Regions from separate parts of the Halomonas sp. 7T genome, predicted to be linked through region 4. Evidence: predicted binding sites of a transcription regulator. Region 4 holds the regulator's gene; each other region holds the start of a gene.
The links. The regulator FliA, encoded in region 4, starts transcription of late flagellar genes. The targets are predictions, from matches to a motif close to CTAAAGTTNNNNNNNNNNCNGCCGATA.
Positions count from the first base shown of each region.

Region 1: the regulator FliA is predicted to act here: its motif matches at 2,221-2,247, upstream of LOS15_RS15370 (flagellin).
Region 2: the regulator FliA is predicted to act here: its motif matches at 2,276-2,302, upstream of LOS15_RS07995 (DUF4019 domain-containing protein).
Region 3: the regulator FliA is predicted to act here: its motif matches at 2,265-2,291, upstream of fliD (flagellar filament capping protein FliD).

Region 1 covers NZ_CP087112.1:3,271,569-3,275,781, reverse strand. Annotated here, with positions in the region: gene LOS15_RS15375 (BCCT family transporter) at 1-1,309, shown strand, start outside; gene LOS15_RS15370 (flagellin) at 1,339-2,160, opposite strand; gene folK (2-amino-4-hydroxy-6-hydroxymethyldihydropteridine diphosphokinase) at 2,270-2,737, opposite strand; gene LOS15_RS15360 (SDR family NAD(P)-dependent oxidoreductase) at 2,969-3,715, shown strand; gene ybiO (mechanosensitive channel protein) at 3,798-4,213, opposite strand, start outside.
Region 2 covers NZ_CP087112.1:1,719,030-1,723,242, forward strand. Annotated here, with positions in the region: gene LOS15_RS07985 (NfeD family protein) at 1-718, opposite strand, end outside; gene LOS15_RS07990 (alternative oxidase) at 985-1,626, shown strand; gene LOS15_RS07995 (DUF4019 domain-containing protein) at 1,824-2,231, opposite strand; gene LOS15_RS08000 (class I SAM-dependent DNA methyltransferase) at 2,405-3,160, shown strand; gene LOS15_RS08005 (DUF1456 family protein) at 3,157-3,627, opposite strand; gene LOS15_RS08010 (tetratricopeptide repeat protein) at 3,638-4,060, opposite strand.
Region 3 covers NZ_CP087112.1:2,634,930-2,639,142, reverse strand. Annotated here, with positions in the region: gene LOS15_RS12295 (hypothetical protein) at 242-571, opposite strand; gene fliD (flagellar filament capping protein FliD) at 823-2,175, shown strand; gene fliD (flagellar filament capping protein FliD) at 2,408-3,811, shown strand; gene LOS15_RS12280 (YeeE/YedE family protein) at 4,142-4,213, shown strand, end outside.
Region 4 covers NZ_CP087112.1:2,855,257-2,859,469, reverse strand. Annotated here, with positions in the region: gene flhF (flagellar biosynthesis protein FlhF) at 1-226, shown strand, start outside; gene LOS15_RS13360 (hypothetical protein) at 223-789, shown strand; gene LOS15_RS13355 (flagellar protein FlhE) at 862-1,299, shown strand; gene LOS15_RS13350 (RNA polymerase sigma factor FliA) at 1,327-2,028, shown strand; gene LOS15_RS13345 (motility protein A) at 2,068-2,883, shown strand; gene LOS15_RS13340 (flagellar motor protein MotB) at 2,888-3,562, shown strand; gene LOS15_RS13335 (sensor domain-containing diguanylate cyclase) at 3,583-4,213, shown strand, end outside.

The DNA.
Region 1 (4,213 bases), 420 kb from region 4:
AACGGCTAAAATCGGCAACCTTGATGCACCAGAAATGAGCACATTTAAGTGGCTATCCATCATTCTGTGCACGCTACTGGCAGGCGGCGGCGTGTTTTTCGCCGCTGGCGAGCCGGTCTACCATTTTGTGGTCACACCCCCGGCGTTTGACACCGAACCCGGTACCGCAGAAGCGGTGTCTGGCGCGCTGGCTCAGTCTTTTATGCACTGGGGCTTTATGGCATGGGCGGTGCTCGGCTCGCTAACAGCGGTCGTACTGGCCCATGCTCACTATGTGAAAGGCCAACCGCTTCAGCCGCGTACGCTGCTCTACCCCGTTTTAGGTGAACGCCTTATGCGCGGCCCTCTGGGCGGCGTCGTTGATGCGTGCTGCGTGATTGCGGTTGTCGCCGGTACGGTCGGCCCGATTGGCTTTCTGGCGACGCAAGTCAGTTTTGGCCTTCATGAGCTATTTGGCCTGCCCGAAGGCTACACCGGTCAGCTAATTATTTTGGCCGTGCTGGGAACTGTTTACGTGCTCTCATCGATGAGCGGTGTCCACAAAGGCATCCAGCTGCTGAGCCGTTTTAATGTGCTGCTGGCGCTGGCGATTGGTGCGGCCATTTTCATCTTTGGCCCCACGCTGTTCTTGGTCAACACCTACGTCGCGAGCATGGGTGCTTACGCGAGTGAGTTCTTCACCATGGCGACCATGACCGCTGAGACCGCTCCGGCGTGGTGGATGCAGTGGTGGACGGTGTTCTTCTTTGCCTGGTTCATTGGCTATGCACCGTTAATGGCCATTTTTGTAGCACGGATCTCACGGGGTCGCAGTATTCGCCAGATGATTCTAGCCGTTGCGGTGCTGGCGCCAATTGCAACGACCGTGTGGTTTACGCTGCTGGGCGGCTCGGGTATCTATTACCAGCTTAACGACGTTATCGACCTCACCGAGGCGTTGAATAACTTCCAGTTTGATGTGGCAACACTTACCGTAGCCCAGGCGCTACCCGGCGGCACCTGGATGGCACTAGCGATTTTGTTATTAACGACCATTTTTGTTGCCACCACGGGAGATTCGATGAGCTACGCCATTGCCGTTGTCGGTGCAGGACATGACGCCCCCAGCCCTTACATCCGCGCCTTTTGGGGCATTGCGATGGCGCTAATGGCGGCGGTGCTGCTGTATATGGGCGCGGGACAGATTGGTGCTCTGCAGCAGTTTATTGTGATCACGGCGATTCCCGTGTCGTTGATTCTACTGCCATCGCTGTGGAACGGCCCTCAAGCCGCCTATGCGATGGCGCGGGAACAGGGCATCATCCAGTAACGCCCACCCCCCTCTGCCTACCGCGCTCCTTAAAGCCCTTCCAGCAGTCGCAAAATCATCTGCGGCTGCTGGTTGGCCTGAGCCAATATCGCGATACCTGCCTGCTGTAGAATTTGTGCGCGGATCAGATTCGAGACTTCCTGTGCGTAATCCGCATCCTGGATGCGCGACCGCGCGGCAGACGTGTTGATAATGTTGGTATTCAGCCCTTCGATAACGCTCTCAAAACGGTTCTGTACTGCACCCATGTAGCTGCGCTGACGGTCAACGCGTTTAAGTGCGTCATCCATAGCAGTGAGCGGATTGTCAGTGGCGCTGCTATCGTTCAGTACGCTAAAGCCTGCCAAACCTAATGCCTGTAGGCTCATCGCTTCAAAGCGAACGCCAATCACATTGCCTGCATTGGCGCCCACCTGGATATTGAGCGTCTTATCGCTTCCCAACAGCCCGATGCCGTTGAAATTGCTTTGCCCTGCCAGGCGCTCAATCTCCTCCAAACGCTGGTCGATTTCCCCCTGGATAGACGCCAGATCGGAGGGTGCATTGGTGCCGTTGGCCGCCTGAACGCTTAGCTCTCGAATGCGCTGCAGATTGTCGTTAATCTGGTTAAGCGTGCCTTCGGCGGTTTGCACCATAGAGATGCCGTCATTGGTGTTGCGGATCGCCTGGTTCATGCCTTTAATTTGTGCCGTCATGCGATTGGCAATCGCCTGACCGGCAGGGTCATCCTTGGCGCTATTAATGCGCAGCCCCGACGATAACCGCTGCATGGCGGTTTGCATCGACTGCTGACTACTGCGCAGATTATTTTGCACCAGTAGCGACGTTAGGTTGGTCGCAAGGCTGATCACGCTCGTTCCTCTAGGGGCTACCCCATCAGCGGTAGATTAACGCTGTGGCAGACACTCTATTATCGGCCAAGGCGCAAAAAAGGTGAGAGTGAGCCGATTAAAAAACGCTTTATAGCGCGCTCGCCGAAGGAGCAATAGTGCGCCCAGTAGCGACCAGCACTTCATCAACCGGGCCGCGCACATAGTCGTGATGATAATAGCCGTTATCAACGACCTCACCATCCCACGCCACAATATCCAAATCCATGGTTCTAGGGCCGGATTTAATCGGGCCACGCACCCGTCCCAAGCGTGCTTCAACGTCTTTCAAGTAAGCACGAAACGCGGCGTAATCGAAGGCCGTGCGCACCAATAACGCTGCATTGAGGAAGTCTGGTTGCTGCTGATAGCCCACAGGCGCGGTGCGAATTGCCTGGGAGTTCGCCACCAGCTCACACTCCTGCTCTAAGATAGCCAGCGCTTGGGCGTAATGATGCTCAGGTTGAATGTTGCTGCCTAACGAGATTAAGCACTCATGTCGCGCTGAATCAGGCGTCGTAGTGAACGGTGTCGTAGGTAACGATGAAGACGAAGGCATAGCGGCATCCCAATGTTAGTGCATATAAGCGACTTATTAACTGCTTACAAAACCGAAGACTCAGAGGCATAACCCGTGCGTAGCGATCAAACCGACTAACGACCCCTAAGAGTAGTCTGCCTGCTATTTTGTTCAAGCTCTGTACAAGATATTGACAAACGCTGCGCTCACGCAGAGAGTCATGAGGAACGCGTCATACGCTGAAACGTTAATCCAATGAGGGAGCCTTATATGAGTTCATCAGCAGCGCTGGTTACTGGCGGCGCGACACGCTTAGGGCGCCACTTCGCCGAAGCCCTGGCCGAAAAAGGCTATGATATCGCCCTACACGTCAACAGCTCGCGTGAAGAAGCCGAAGAGGTGGCGCAAGCTATACGCCACAAAGGCCAAGCGTGTGAGATAGTGCCGTGCAACTTCTTAAGCGATTCGCTGGAAGACCTTGTCGCTGCTGCCAAACAGCACTTCCCAGGCTTAAACCTGCTGTTAAATAGCGCCTCTGCGTATGAACCAGCGCCCATTGCAGGCACCGACCTAGCGATGCTGGAGACGCAATTCAGGGTCAATATGTTCACACCGTTGCTGCTCACACGGCACTTTGCGGAAGCCGTGGAGAGCGGGCAGGTCGTCAACATCATTGACAATAAAGTGGCCTACCACCAATACCCTTATGCCGCCTATTTACTGTCGAAGAAGAGCCTTGCCGATATGACGCGCATGGCAGCGCTGGAGTTTGCGCCACGGCTACGCATCAACGGCATTGCCCCGGGCGTCGTGCTGCCCGCCTCTCAGCGCACCAGCGACTATATACAGTGGCGCATAGACGGCATCCCGGTGGATCATCAAGGCAGCCCCGCGCACCTTGTACAAGCGCTGCACTACTTATTGGACAACGACTTTGTGGCCGGACAAATACTGTTTGTGGATGGTGGAGAGTCGATCAATTTAGAAGGGCGTCATTCTGAAAACTACCCAGGTTAGTTTTCTTTGAAACCCTCCCAACGCACTGGGGCAGCCCTAAGGCGGCCCCAGTATTAACGCGCTAATCGATCAGCGCTTCGCGTTACACGTCGTCCACATCATCATGATCCGGTTTTAGATGATCAGGCTCATTGGTGGCCTGAGCCGACGCGCCTGAAGATGGCTCACCTTGCTGACCGACAGGCGAGGTTTCCACCTTTTTACGCTCCGCCGTGGAGTCCAATACACGCACATTGGCAGGGGGCGTTTTACCGCCCTTGGTTTCCCCAAAGTAGAGCGTGGTATGCGGGAACGGAATCTCGATACCGGCCGCATCAAAACGCAACTTCACCAACCGGTTATAAGCACGCCCTACACCCCACTGGTCGCCCGGCGTTGTTTTGATCACCACACGGATATTGACGGAGCTATCTGCCAGTGCGGTAACGCCCGCAACGGTCAGCTCAGCCAGCAGCTTATGACCATGCTCTTCGCTGGCCTGCAGGTCTTCAAACGCCA
Region 2 (4,213 bases), 1.1 Mb from region 4:
CTCCTTGCTCCATCACCACCGTCATGCCGTCCAGCTGCGCTAAGAGGTCATCGATGTCTCGTGCGACGACATCAATGACATTCTGCTCCAGTGCTTGGTTAGCCGTGAGATTGACTGCATCACGCACCGCCTCCTCTGCCCACTCAGCATTGCGCCCATGGCGCTCTGCCAAGCCACGAATAAAGCTAACAGCGTCCTCCAGTACCTTTCGCTCCATCGCAGTGCCTTCACGCTCTGCATTAGTTGAAGCGTCGTCGTTTTCTTCCGCATCATCCTCGCTGCCCGGCAAGCCCGAGCCACCCATCTGTACCGGCGTGGCGGAGCCTAAATGGGTCGAAGGCGCCATAGCCGCCACGTGGCTACCATACAGTAGATAAGTGCCAGCGCTTGCCGCACGTGCGCCGCTGGGGGAAACATACATAGCCACGGGGATCTCGGAATTAAGCATGGTTTGAATCATGTCGCGGGTCGTTTCAACCAGCCCGCCGGGCGTATTAAGCTCAACAATCACCAGCTGACTATCGTGCTCTTTAGCGCGACGAAGGCCCCGCTCAAAATAGTCTTTTGTGGCTGGGCCAATGGCGCCCTCAACATTAAGCACTAGCGCGCTGGCACCGCTGCTTTGCGCCACTGCCTGCCAAGTGAATGACAATGCCGCCATCATTACGCCCACCAGCAGTACCCACAGCCAATGCGATTTGAGAGGAAAAGCGTGCATATTCACTCCCGCGCTTTGCGCCATTATCAAAGTCCTACAGCAGTGACCGCTACAACACCACTTGGTTTCACAAAACCTATACAGCCCATGACGACCAGAAAAGAGCCGTAAATATCAAAACCCCTCTTTAACGTAGCAACCCCTGGTTGGGCTCGCCATAAATTAAGTAAAAGTAAGCACTAATGCTTACATTCTTTACATTTCTTGCGTGAACCAGACTCTTATACAGAAGTCGTACCACTAGGACATTTAAGATAAGGAAGATAATGATGCGCACCACCAACGACCGTACAGCCGAAAGCGACACAAAGCAGACCCACTATCAACCACGCGGACTTTCTGATCGCATTGCTTATCGGTTAGTACGTTTCATGCGCTTTTTTGCAGATGCTTTTTTTGCAGGCCGCTATGGCCATCGGGCGGTCATTTTAGAAACGGTGGCCGCGGTGCCCGGCATGGTCGGAGGCGCCATTCAGCATTTACATGCCTTGCGGCGAATTAAAGATGACGACGGCTGGATTCGTACGCTGCTGGACGAAGCTGAAAATGAGCGCATGCACTTAATGACGTTTATCGAAGTGGCCAAACCTAACCGCTTTGAGCGTTTCATTATTATGTTGGCGCAAGGTATTTTCTTTAACCTGTTTTTCTTGCTTTACCTCTGCTCCAGCAAAACCGCCCACCGGGTAGTGGGTTACTTAGAAGAGGAAGCCGTTTATAGCTACACCGAGTACCTAGAGGGAATTGATCGCGGCGAATACGAAAACATCCCCGCTCCGCAAATCGCTATCGACTACTGGAACTTGCCGCAGGATGCTCGGCTGCGTGAGGTGGTGGTTGCGGTAAGGGCTGATGAAGCAGGCCATCGTGACACCAACCATGATTTTGCTGATCAGCTCTCTCAATAACTTTCTCAATAACTTTCTCAATAACTTTCTCAATAACTTTCTCAACAACTTCTCAATAACCCTCTCAGTAACTCTATCAATAGCGCTGTCTAGGCAGTTCTATTTCAATCATGATACTCAGTCGTTTCCACTACTCGTTAAGTTGGCGCCGCTGGTTCAGCGGCGCTGCTGTAACTTCCGCCACGTCTGACCTGTCCTTATTGAATATAATAGCCGCTCACGCGCCACGTGCCGTTTTCAAGATGGGGCGTTACCACCTCCATCACCCTGGGGTTATTTTCAAAACGCGTTTGGAACGTAAACTCCTTGTAGTCCCCTCGCGGTGCGCCGGGCATCGATGTGTACTGCGACACACGCACGCGACGTCGCGCTTGCGCTGCGCCAAGATCCCGCCGCGACAGCGAAATAGTGCGCTGAAGCATGGCCGATGAAAGCGGTGCTTGTAACAGCGGCGAAGCGTTCTCCCACGCCTGCTGATACTCCGCGTTATCAATCATGGCCAACCAGGCTAACGCAGCTTGTTCTGCGGCTTGAACTGACGCCTTGGCGAGGGTCGGAAGAGTAAGCAAAACAACGGTAAAACAAAGGGCAAGTACTTTGCGCATGGCGGGCTCTTTTCGCGGCAGGAGAAGTTAATGACTCTTTACATTATCGGAAAGTTAGCGCGATTCTTTAGCCGTTGCATTCATTAGCCACGGTGGCATCTTGCTTCTCAAACCCCAACCGCTCGTTTACTATGCGCCTTCTCATTTATTTCAGCCCTCACCATTAGGCCACTATGTCCGTCAACGCACTCTACACCGACCTTTCCGGCTACTACGATTTGATGTGCGTCGACATCGACTACCAGGCCCAAAGCCACGCCATTCGTCGCCTGCACCAAATTTTTGGCAACGAAGGCAAACGCCACTTGGATTTAGCCTGCGGTACCGGCCCCCATGTGCGCCATTTTCTGGATGCGGGCTACACCAGCAGCGGGTTGGATATTAACCAACCGATGCTGGATCTCGCCGCCCAACGCTGCCCAGAGGCGCACTTCTCACTGCAAGACATGAGTAGCTTTGAGGTCGACGAGCCGCTGGATCTCATCACCTGCTTTCTGTACTCCATCCACTACAGCGATGGCCTAGAGAAGCTAAGCGCCTGCATTGCCAGCGCCCACCGCGCGTTAAACGAAGGCGGCGTGCTCTACTTTAACGGCGTGGATAAGCAGCGCATTAATAACGAGCTCTCCGTGAAGCACACGGCCACGCAGGCAAACGCCACGTTCAGCTTCCGCTCGGGTTGGCACTACAGCGGCCAAGGGGCGCGGCAGTCGTTACGGCTGAGCATTGAGAAAACAGAGGCAGGGGCAACGCAGGTATGGAACGACGAGCACCCCATGGTAGCGGTCAGCTTTAGCGAACTTATCGCCCTGCTGGAGCCCACCTTCGAGGTGCACGTATTTGAGCACGACTACCAGACCATCACACCCTGGGATAACGTCTCAGGCAATGCGATCTTCGTGTGCGTAAAGCGCGAGAGCCTTGCTTAGCCTTTATCGTTCGGGCGCAGCTGAAGCTGAATGCCCATCAGGAAATTGCGTAGCATTTGATCTTTGCACTCACGGTAATTCTTATGGCTCGGCTTGCGGAAAAACGCGCTGAGCTCGTGTGCGCTAAGCGGCAGCCCCACCTGATCAAACACTTCCAGCACGTCTTCCGCTTTCATGTTGAGCGCAATCCGCAGCTTCTGGAACACCATGTTGTTGTTGAGCTGCGACTCTGGCGCAGGCACTGGCCCTTCACGTTTGCCGCGCTTAAAGCTGATAAAACCGTTTAAAAACGCGGCCAGCTCCCGGTTTTTCATAGTCACGAAAGCGTCGTCATCGTCTTTCTTCAGCCACGCGGTGACCTGCGGCTGGGTAACGGGCACTTCTGCCAGCGCGAAGATATCCACGATGGTGTTATCTTTTAAATCAAAGGTGTAGCGGATACGGCGAAAAATATCGTTATTGGTCAAAATCAGGTTCCTAACCGGTAGTTAATGTTGCCAGCAGCTCATCAATTTCTGCTTTGAGTTCGTTATCTTCAATAGTGTGGGCACTGGCTTGGGCCTGCTGCAAACGTTCAATGGCCGCTTGAGTATCGCCCAGTTCCACTTGCAGCGTTGCCATGGAAAAACCAATCGACGCAATATGGTCGTTCGACTGCTTGGCCACCGCCTTATCCAGCGCTTTTTGGTAGATAGGCAGCGCGTCTTCTAGCTCTTCGGTAAAGTCGGCGAGGGTTTCCCACTGCTCCGGGTGGTCTTTCTCGGTGTTCTCGTGCTCAGAGCAGATCGCCTGTAGCTCGGCGTACAGTGCTTCAAAGGTGGCGCGGTCATCTTTGGCAGCGGCCTTCATCAGCTTTTCGGCGAGCTCATACACTGCCTTGTAAATTTTGGTGTTAATCATCGACCACTACCCCTATTGCTTAAAAACGAATGACTCAAAAACAGACTGACCACAAACCCGACAAGCCTAGGCTTCTGGGCGAATGAGGGCATTATACCTTGTGGGGATAGGGGTACGGGGGAAGGTTGGAGGGAAATAAACGAGTATTCGAGC
Region 3 (4,213 bases), 220 kb from region 4:
TCGGAAACGCAATAAGCAAGGAGTGCCGTCATGCGTAGCATTATTTATATCGTAGGCTTAGTTGTAGTGGTTTTATTTATTCTGTCGCTGCTCGGCCTGCGTTAACTTAGTACGTTCTGTTTAAGCCATTAATTAATCGCCCGCAGCTAGTTGATTTTAACTAGTATCTGCGGGCGTTTTGCATACTAAATAACGTTTTTAGTAGAAACGGCGTTACATACTGACATCCAGCCAGTAAGTGCTAAGCACAATCTGCCGCGCCTTGACCAAACATATCGAACATCATCTCCCGCCCCATCGCGGTGAGCACAAAACGCTGATAATCATTAAATTCTGCTGCTTCGCTCTCTGTCAGCACCTGCTGGCAAGTTTGCCAGTTATCATGCTGCGCGCTCAGTTGATTAAGCTCGCGCTGAGTGAGGCCGCGTTGAGGTAAAGTGAGGGTCTCAAGCACATAGCCGTTGTCGTAAAGCAGTTCGGCAACGGTGGAGAGACAATGGCGAAGGCTGCGCTGCACATGGTAAGCGGCTGTTGCCACTGGGGGGGCGGGCTGAAACACCGGGGAGGACATAGTTTTCTCCTGCAAACAGAACCAAAACGGGCTTGCTGCAGTGCATTATAAAGCAATCAGAGTGTTAGACCAAGGTCTAAAAATAGCAGGCTGCAAGGCTGTGCTTTACATACGGTAACTATTAAATGCTTAAAATTTGCCTTTACTGCTTAAGTTTAGGGTTTAATAGCCGATATATTAAGTTATTACTCGACTTCAACATATAAGTAGCGTCAAAGCAGTAGAGGGCGTTAAAAAAAGGACGATATCGTATGGCTTCCATTTCATCACTTGGCATTGGCTCAGGGCTAGACCTAAATGGTTTACTGGATCAGTTGCAGGAGGCTGAGCGGGGCAAGCTGGAACCCATAGAGCGTCAACTGGAAACCCAGCAAACGAAAATTTCTGCCTATGGGCAGCTAAAGAGCGCGCTCTCACAGTTTCAAACGGCCTCAGCGGCGCTAAATGATAGCTCGCTCTATGAGAGCCTCTCTACCAATGTAGGCGGAGAAGCCATTACCGCCACAGCAGATGGTGAAGCGCAGCCCGGCAGCTACAACGTAACGGTCGATCAATTAGCGACGGCGGGCACATTAGCCACGGGGCGTATCAATGCATCAGATGTTCAGTTAGTTGATGCTGACACCATTCTGACATTGAATTTCACAGGCCAAGAGCAAGATAGCGTCAATATCAACGTTAAACAGGGCGATAGTCTGGAAGATATCCGCGATGCCATTAATGCCAAGGAGGGCAGTGGCGTTTTGGCGTCAGTGATCAATGATGGTGAAGGTTATCGCTTGACTCTTAGTTCGTCTGAAACCGGTGCTGATGCATCGATTTCAAGCAGCAATTTCAATGATGTTATCAATGTTACCCCCACTGATACTGAGGTCATTCAGACTGGCCAAAATGCCTCATTAAATGTTAACGGCATTACTATCACAAGCCCCACCAACCAAGTTGACGGAGCGATTCAAGGCGTGACGCTCAATCTTCAGGCTGAAGGTGATAGCACCGTAGCGGTAGAGCAAGATACTCGCGCTGTGCGTGAAGCGATTACCGGCTTTGTCGATGCCTACAATGATCTGAAAGGCACCATGGGCGAACTCACCAGCTTTAACGCAGAAACAGGTGCTGCAGGCGAGCTTTTAGGTGATAGTGCCGTGCGCACGGTAGAGTCTCGTTTACGTAGCGTGCTGAGTGGCGGTGTAGAAGGCCAGTTCTCCATGCTCACTGATATCGGTATTTCGCTGCAGCGAGACGGCACGCTGGAAATTGATAGCGGCAAGCTAGACGATGCCATTGCTAACAATCAGGATGCTCTCTCGGCCTTCTTTGCAGGTAGTGCGGATAATGAGGGCATGGCAGGCCAGGTTAACCAAACCCTTGAGCAGTTGTTAAGCTCTAACGGAACGGTGACAGGCGCTATTTCTGGCGCTGAAAACCGTTCGGAGTCGTTGGTAGAGCGTTACACGCGTATGGAGCAATCCATCGAGCAGACCATTTCACGCTACCGTACTCAGTTTGGTCAGTTGGATGGCATGATTGCCCAAATGAATCAAACCAGTGATTACCTCACTCAACAGTTTGACGCCCTAGATGCGCAGTTGGGCCGTCGTTAATCGCGGCTAGCCATCATCTGAAACGCCTGCGCTAAGCAGGCGTTTTTATTTGATAGACTTAACTCTTTCTTTGAAAGCCTGAAAAAGCGCTAAAGGTGTACGCGTTTCGGTCGATAGAGATACTATCTGCCTTTCTGGTGCGCACGCAATATGACAGCGTGCGCCGTTTTAGTTGTTGAAAATGGCTTTTTGACTTAGCCGTGGTTTAGCTTTTGCACTGAGGAAACCCTGCATGGCGACAATAACCTCTCTTGGCGTTGGTTCTGGCCTTGATCTAACAGGGCTGCTTGATCAGCTTCAAGCGGCTGAGCGGGGCAAACTCGCGCCGATAACACTTCAGAAAAAACAGCAGCAGGCGAAAATTTCTGCCTTTGGACAGCTGCAAACCTCGCTGAATGCGTTTCAAGATTCGGTTGCGAAAATCAACGACCCTAAGCTTTACCAAAGCCTTTCTGCCAGCGTGCGGGGTGATGCTGTTAAAGCGACGACCACGGCTAGTGCCTTGCCTGGCAGCTACCGGGTGGAAGTCTCGCAACTTGCTACCTCCGGCACGCTAGCCTCTAGCAGGATTACTGAAGGAAAAGATGAAGCGCTAGACCTGCAAGGCGCCACCGCGATGCGGCTCAATTTTGGTAGCGGCGATTCTGTCGATATCGACATTGCCCCCGGCAGCAGCCTTTCCGCGATTCGTGATGCCATTAACGCCAACAAAGAGTCTGGTGTTAACGCCACTATTATCAACGACGGCCAAGGCTACCGACTGGCGCTAAGTTCTAAAGAGACGGGGGAAAAAGCTTCTATTGATGGCTTTAGTTTTATTGATGCTAGCCAAGACCCTGTGGCAGCGGTGGCAGGCCCCTTCACAGAAGGTGCTGGCACCCAGAACAGTGGTAAAGACGCCGAGCTAAAAGTAAACGGCATTACCATTACCAGTGCCAAAAATCAGATTGAAGGGGCCATTCAGGGCGTCACCCTCAACTTGGCCGAGTTAAGCATTGCCGAAGGTGAAGCCGCCGCCAGCACCATTAACGTAGAGCGCGATACGCTAAAGCAGCGCGAAGCGATTAACGGCTTTGTAAAAGCGTATAACGACTTAAAAGGCACCATCAGTAAGTTGACGAGCTTCAGTGGCGACAGTGAAACCGCAGGTGAACTAGTCGGCGATAACACCGTGCGCACCATTGAATCACGCCTGCGCAGCGTGCTGACCGGGGGGGCAGAGGGTGGCGAGCTTTCCACTCTCAACCAGCTAGGCATTACTCTGCAGCGGGACGGTAAGCTAAAAGTAGATGACGATAAGTTAAATGACTTGGTTGCTAACAACCCCCAGGCGCTTAAAGACTTCTTTGCTGGCGATACAAAAGCCAACGGTTTAGCAGGCAAGCTAACTACTAGCATAGAGCAGATGCTGGGCAACAATGGCGTGGTTAAGCTGGCGATTAGCGGTGCTGAAAATCGCGTCAAAAGTCTAGACGATCGATTTGAACGTATGGAAAAAAGTATTGAGGGCACCATTGCTCGATACCGCAAACAGTTCAGCCAGCTAGATGGCATGATCGCACAGATGAATAGTATGAGTAGCTATCTTACCCAGCAGTTCGATGCGCTGGATGCTCAGTTGGGGCGTAAAAGGTAATACTGAGTATACCCATCTTTCATTTTAGATTAGCCGTTACGAAGATGTTGAGGATGACGTGCTTGTCTTTCCACCAGGTAGCCATTTGGCCGCCTAGTGGCCTATACGTTTGATGGTAGAGTTTAATAGCTAACATCACGCAAAGCGTTCTAGAGGCATTTGGCGTAATGTCTATGTGGTGTCAATATGCTTTATATGCATTTTTGGTATATTAACTGCTAAATAAAGAATTTCCAGCGCTTTACCGCCAACGGTAGGCTTTATCCATTGTACCCTCCGGTCAAGCGTCTGCTTTTAGCAGGCGCTTTTGGCGTTTTAAAAAGGTGAGTTATGGCTATAACCTCTGCTGCGAATCCCATGAACTATCGCGTACCAATACTCGCCACGGCGGCCATTGTGCTG
Region 4 (4,213 bases):
TACAGAAGTGCGCTTGCTAATGGCCAGCGGCGCTGCTGCCGTGGCAGGGCATTTAGACAGTGCTGACGATGACGCTGCTTTGGCGCTGCGTACCGATATTATGTTGCTGCTAGGTACCCAGCGGAAGCGGCGAGATACCGCTTTGCTTGATGGCTTAATTCATGCCTTTATGGCCCGTGATGCGATTCGCCAGCTAGGCAGCGTTAGCCGAGAGGGCGTGGTATGAGCAGCCAGGATCAGGCGGCAGGGCTGCGTAAATGGGCAGATTTACAGCGCCAGCAGCGTGGAGAAATGCCTGAAGATACGCTAATGGCTGAGGCATCTCCCGCCGCACCTGTCTCACAGGAAGCGGCTTCTGCTTATGCTGTATCCGCGATGCAGCCTACCGTAGAGGTACCGCCAGCGGTGAAGCAGCCGCTAGTTGTGGTGGGCTTATCCTCCCATCAATATCAGGTGAATAAAGTCAAAAGTCGCCTCAGCCAATGGTCGGCGCTCGGGCGTCGCTGGGCTGGAAACCCTGATGACTGGGACATACATTTGGTTGATCCTGCAACCGCTAACCTCCCATTGCTATCGGCCCGTTATTCACGCTGGGCATTGTGGGTTAATAGCGATGCGGATGCGTTTATGTCCATGTATCGAATTTTGCGGCAAGTGCATGACAACAAAGGCCCAAAGCGCCTGTTGGCGCTACATGAACCTCACTTGCCACGCCAAGGATTACTCGATAACTTGCGAGAAGCAGCCGCAAGTTATTTAGACACCGAGCTGCTGTTGCTTGCTCGATAAGGGAGCCGCAGCGCTCATAAGTCAGCGGGTATTGGCAGAGGCCACTGCCTATCAGCGTTACCGGGGGAACCTATGCAGCGACAACGCCAGCAAGGCAGAATGAAATTAAAAATTGTCGCGCTGATTCTGCTGATAATGCTTAGCGCCATGGCGCTAGCCAGTCACGTGCAGGCAGCGCCTGGCAGTTGGAGCAGTCACGTTCCCAGCGTCATGGTTGCCATGAGCGATAGGGTCAGCAGCAGCGGCCCCATCGTGGCACCGAATGCAGCGCAAGTGGGCAATGCCGTCATCGACAGGATTCAATGGCGGTATGAGGCACCACCCGCGGCGCTGGTCAATGCGTGGCTATGCCACCCAGAACAGTGCGTTCCACTGAACAGCATGCGAGGCACTACCCTGGCATTGGCAGGTAAGCACGCCGATGCGCCGCTGTATTTTCGTTTTGCCTTAATGCCTGGCCAGCGGCCGGTGCGGATACAGGGGCTACAAGCAATCGTGAATTACCAGTAACAAGTAGTTCAGCCGCGAGGCACGAGGATGTATACAGCACAAGGCAGGATCAAACAGAGTGAGCTGTTAACGCAATACATGCCGCTGGTGAGACGTCAGGCCTTAACGCTGCAGGTGAGACTGCCCGCAAGTATCGAGCTAGATGATCTGATCCAGGCGGGGATGGTGGGGTTATTAGAAGCCCTTGGGCGTTTTGATGCGGCCCAGGGCGCGACTTTTGCGACCTTTGCTAGCCAGCGAATCCGTGGCGCGATGATGGACGAGCTACGCACGCGCGATTGGCTTCCCCGCAGCGTGCGGCGTTCGGCTAGGGCAATGGATGAGGCGGTGCGTCGGCTAGAGCAACAGCTAGGCCGCGCGCCCGACGAGGGGGAGATTGCCCGTGACTTAGGGATGCCGCTTAGCGACTATCAGCAGCTGCTTAATGATACCAATAGCGGCCAGCTGCTGCCGTTTGAAGAGCTTGTCGGAGAGGGTGGAGAGCCTAGCGGCGGCGACGCTGGCAATAGGCTGTTTGACCAGCTGCTGGGTGCCCAGCAGCGGCAAGCCCTGATTGAAGCGATTGAGGCGCTGCCCGAGCGAGAAAAGCTGTTAATGGCGCTGTACTACCAAGAAGAGATGAATTTAAAAGAGGTGGGTGCTGTGCTGGGCGTGACGGAGTCGCGTGTTTCCCAGCTGCATAGTCAGGCTGTTAGCCGTTTACGCGCCCGCCTGCACGATGCCCATTAATCTCTCACTCACGTATTTGAACCCGGCGAGGAGCCGTTGATGAATCCATCTACGCTAATCGGTATATCTGCCAGCATCCTACTGCTTGTCAGCGTACTGTTTTTTACCGCAGAGTCCCCCGAAAGCTTTCTGAATTTGCCAGGCCTTGCGATTGTCATCACCGGCACGCTGGCGGCGACGTTTATCAGCTACCCACTGAAAGAAGTGCTCAGGGTCGTGCGCTTGGTCGGTTTAGTGTTTCGTCGTGAAAACACCTACGTGCGAGACGACATTAATGAGCTGGTATCGATGTCTCGGCTATGGTTTAAAGGCGACGTGCGAGCGGTGGAAAAAGAGCTAGAACATACCCGAAATCCATTTCTACGCACGGGTATTCAGCTGGTGATTGCGAATACCAAAGAGGATGAGATTTTCGATATGCTGCGCTGGCGCATCGCACGGTTAAAAGCGCGAGAACATGCAGAGGCACAAATTTTCCGCACGATGGCCACCTATGCGCCTGCTTTTGGCATGATTGGCACCTTGGTGGGGTTGGTCAATATGCTTGAAGTCATGGATGCAGGCGACCTAGAAGTCATTGGACCGCGCATGGCCGTTGCCTTGCTCACCACGTTTTATGGCATTTTGCTCGCCAACTTAGTGTTTAAGCCGGTTGCCGTTAAGCTGGAGCGGCGCACCGAAGAGCGCCTTATCACCATGAACATGGTGCTCGAAGGCATATCGCTGATTACCAAGCGCCGCCTGCCTTCGTTTATTGAAGAAACACTGAACTCATTTGTTGCTAACTACCACGATGAAATCCGCGACGCTAACGTGAAGCCGCGCGAAGCGCCTAGCCCATCGACAAAAGGGTAGCGCCATGCTGAATAGTGAAGCCCGTCATGCGCTGGAAATGCCCATTGCCGAAGGCGAGGGGGATGAGAGCTGGTTAACGAGCTATCTGGACGTTTTAACGCTGTTGATCACCCTGTTTGTGCTACTGCTGGCGTTAACGCCACCAGGGGGCGGGGAGGCATCGGATAGCGACAACATGCGCTTGGCCAGCGCGATTACATCGCTGCCCCTTGCGACCCTGGCCACGGGTATCAAGCCGCGTCATCAAGGGCTGCGGCCACAAATGGCGGGGCTAAACATTCCTGGTGTCAGCGTTTCCCAGGGCCGGGAAGGCGTCACCCTGCGTATCGATGATAGCCTTTTGTTCCCCAGTGGCGATGCTGTGCTCACGCCCCAAGGGCAAAATGTGCTAGAAAGCCTGACAGCCACGCTTGAGGCTTTTGAAGGTCAAATTTCGGTAGAAGGACATACTGATAATATACCCATTGCTACGTCACGATTCCCGTCGAATTGGGAGCTTTCTGTAGGTCGCGCGATTGCGGTTGTTCGCCACCTTGAACGCCAGGGAATCGCTGTTTCACGAATGCGGGCGGTCGGATATGCCGATACCCAACCCATGGAAAGCAACGCGACGCTAGAAGGTAGAGCAGCCAATCGTCGCGTTGAGCTGTTGCTAAAACAGCAGCTTGAGGGTGAATAGATTTTTTCGAGGCTATTTTTGTGTCGAAGTATCACCCTTTACTTCAGTCGTTTGGCGCACTGCTGGTGCTGGATGCGGACAGTTGGCGGATTCAAGCTGTCAGTAGCAACCTGGCGGCACTCGTTGGCACGGCCGTTACCCACGACCGTGTTCAAACGCTGTCGGGTGTACTGGGTAAGCGCTTGAGCCAGCGGCTGCGCCGGGAACTAAAAGGCCAACAACGTCTAGCTGGGCCGTTAACCTTTACGCGTCCGGCGAGTGCAACGCGTTTTCAGCTTTATGCCTACCGTTCAGGCGCCTACGTTGTGGTGGAAGTTGAACCACTCACACCTATCGCTAAACGGCGTCTATTAGGCACCGTGAATGATCGCTTGCTGAGGCTGACAGAAGCGAGCCACCAAGAAGAGCTGCTCGACTACCTGGTGCGGACTGTTCAAGAGCTGACCGGTCATGACCGTGTGACGATCTGCCATTTTGACAGCGACTGGCACGGTCTTATTGTCGCCGAAGCGCGCGATGACAACCTACCGACGCTGCTTGGCCAACGTTTTCCCGCCAGTGATTTCCCCCTTTCTCTACGTCTTGCCTATGAGCGCCATCCGGTGCGCCTCATTGAAGATGTCGCTGCGCCGGGGGAGCATTTAGTCCCCA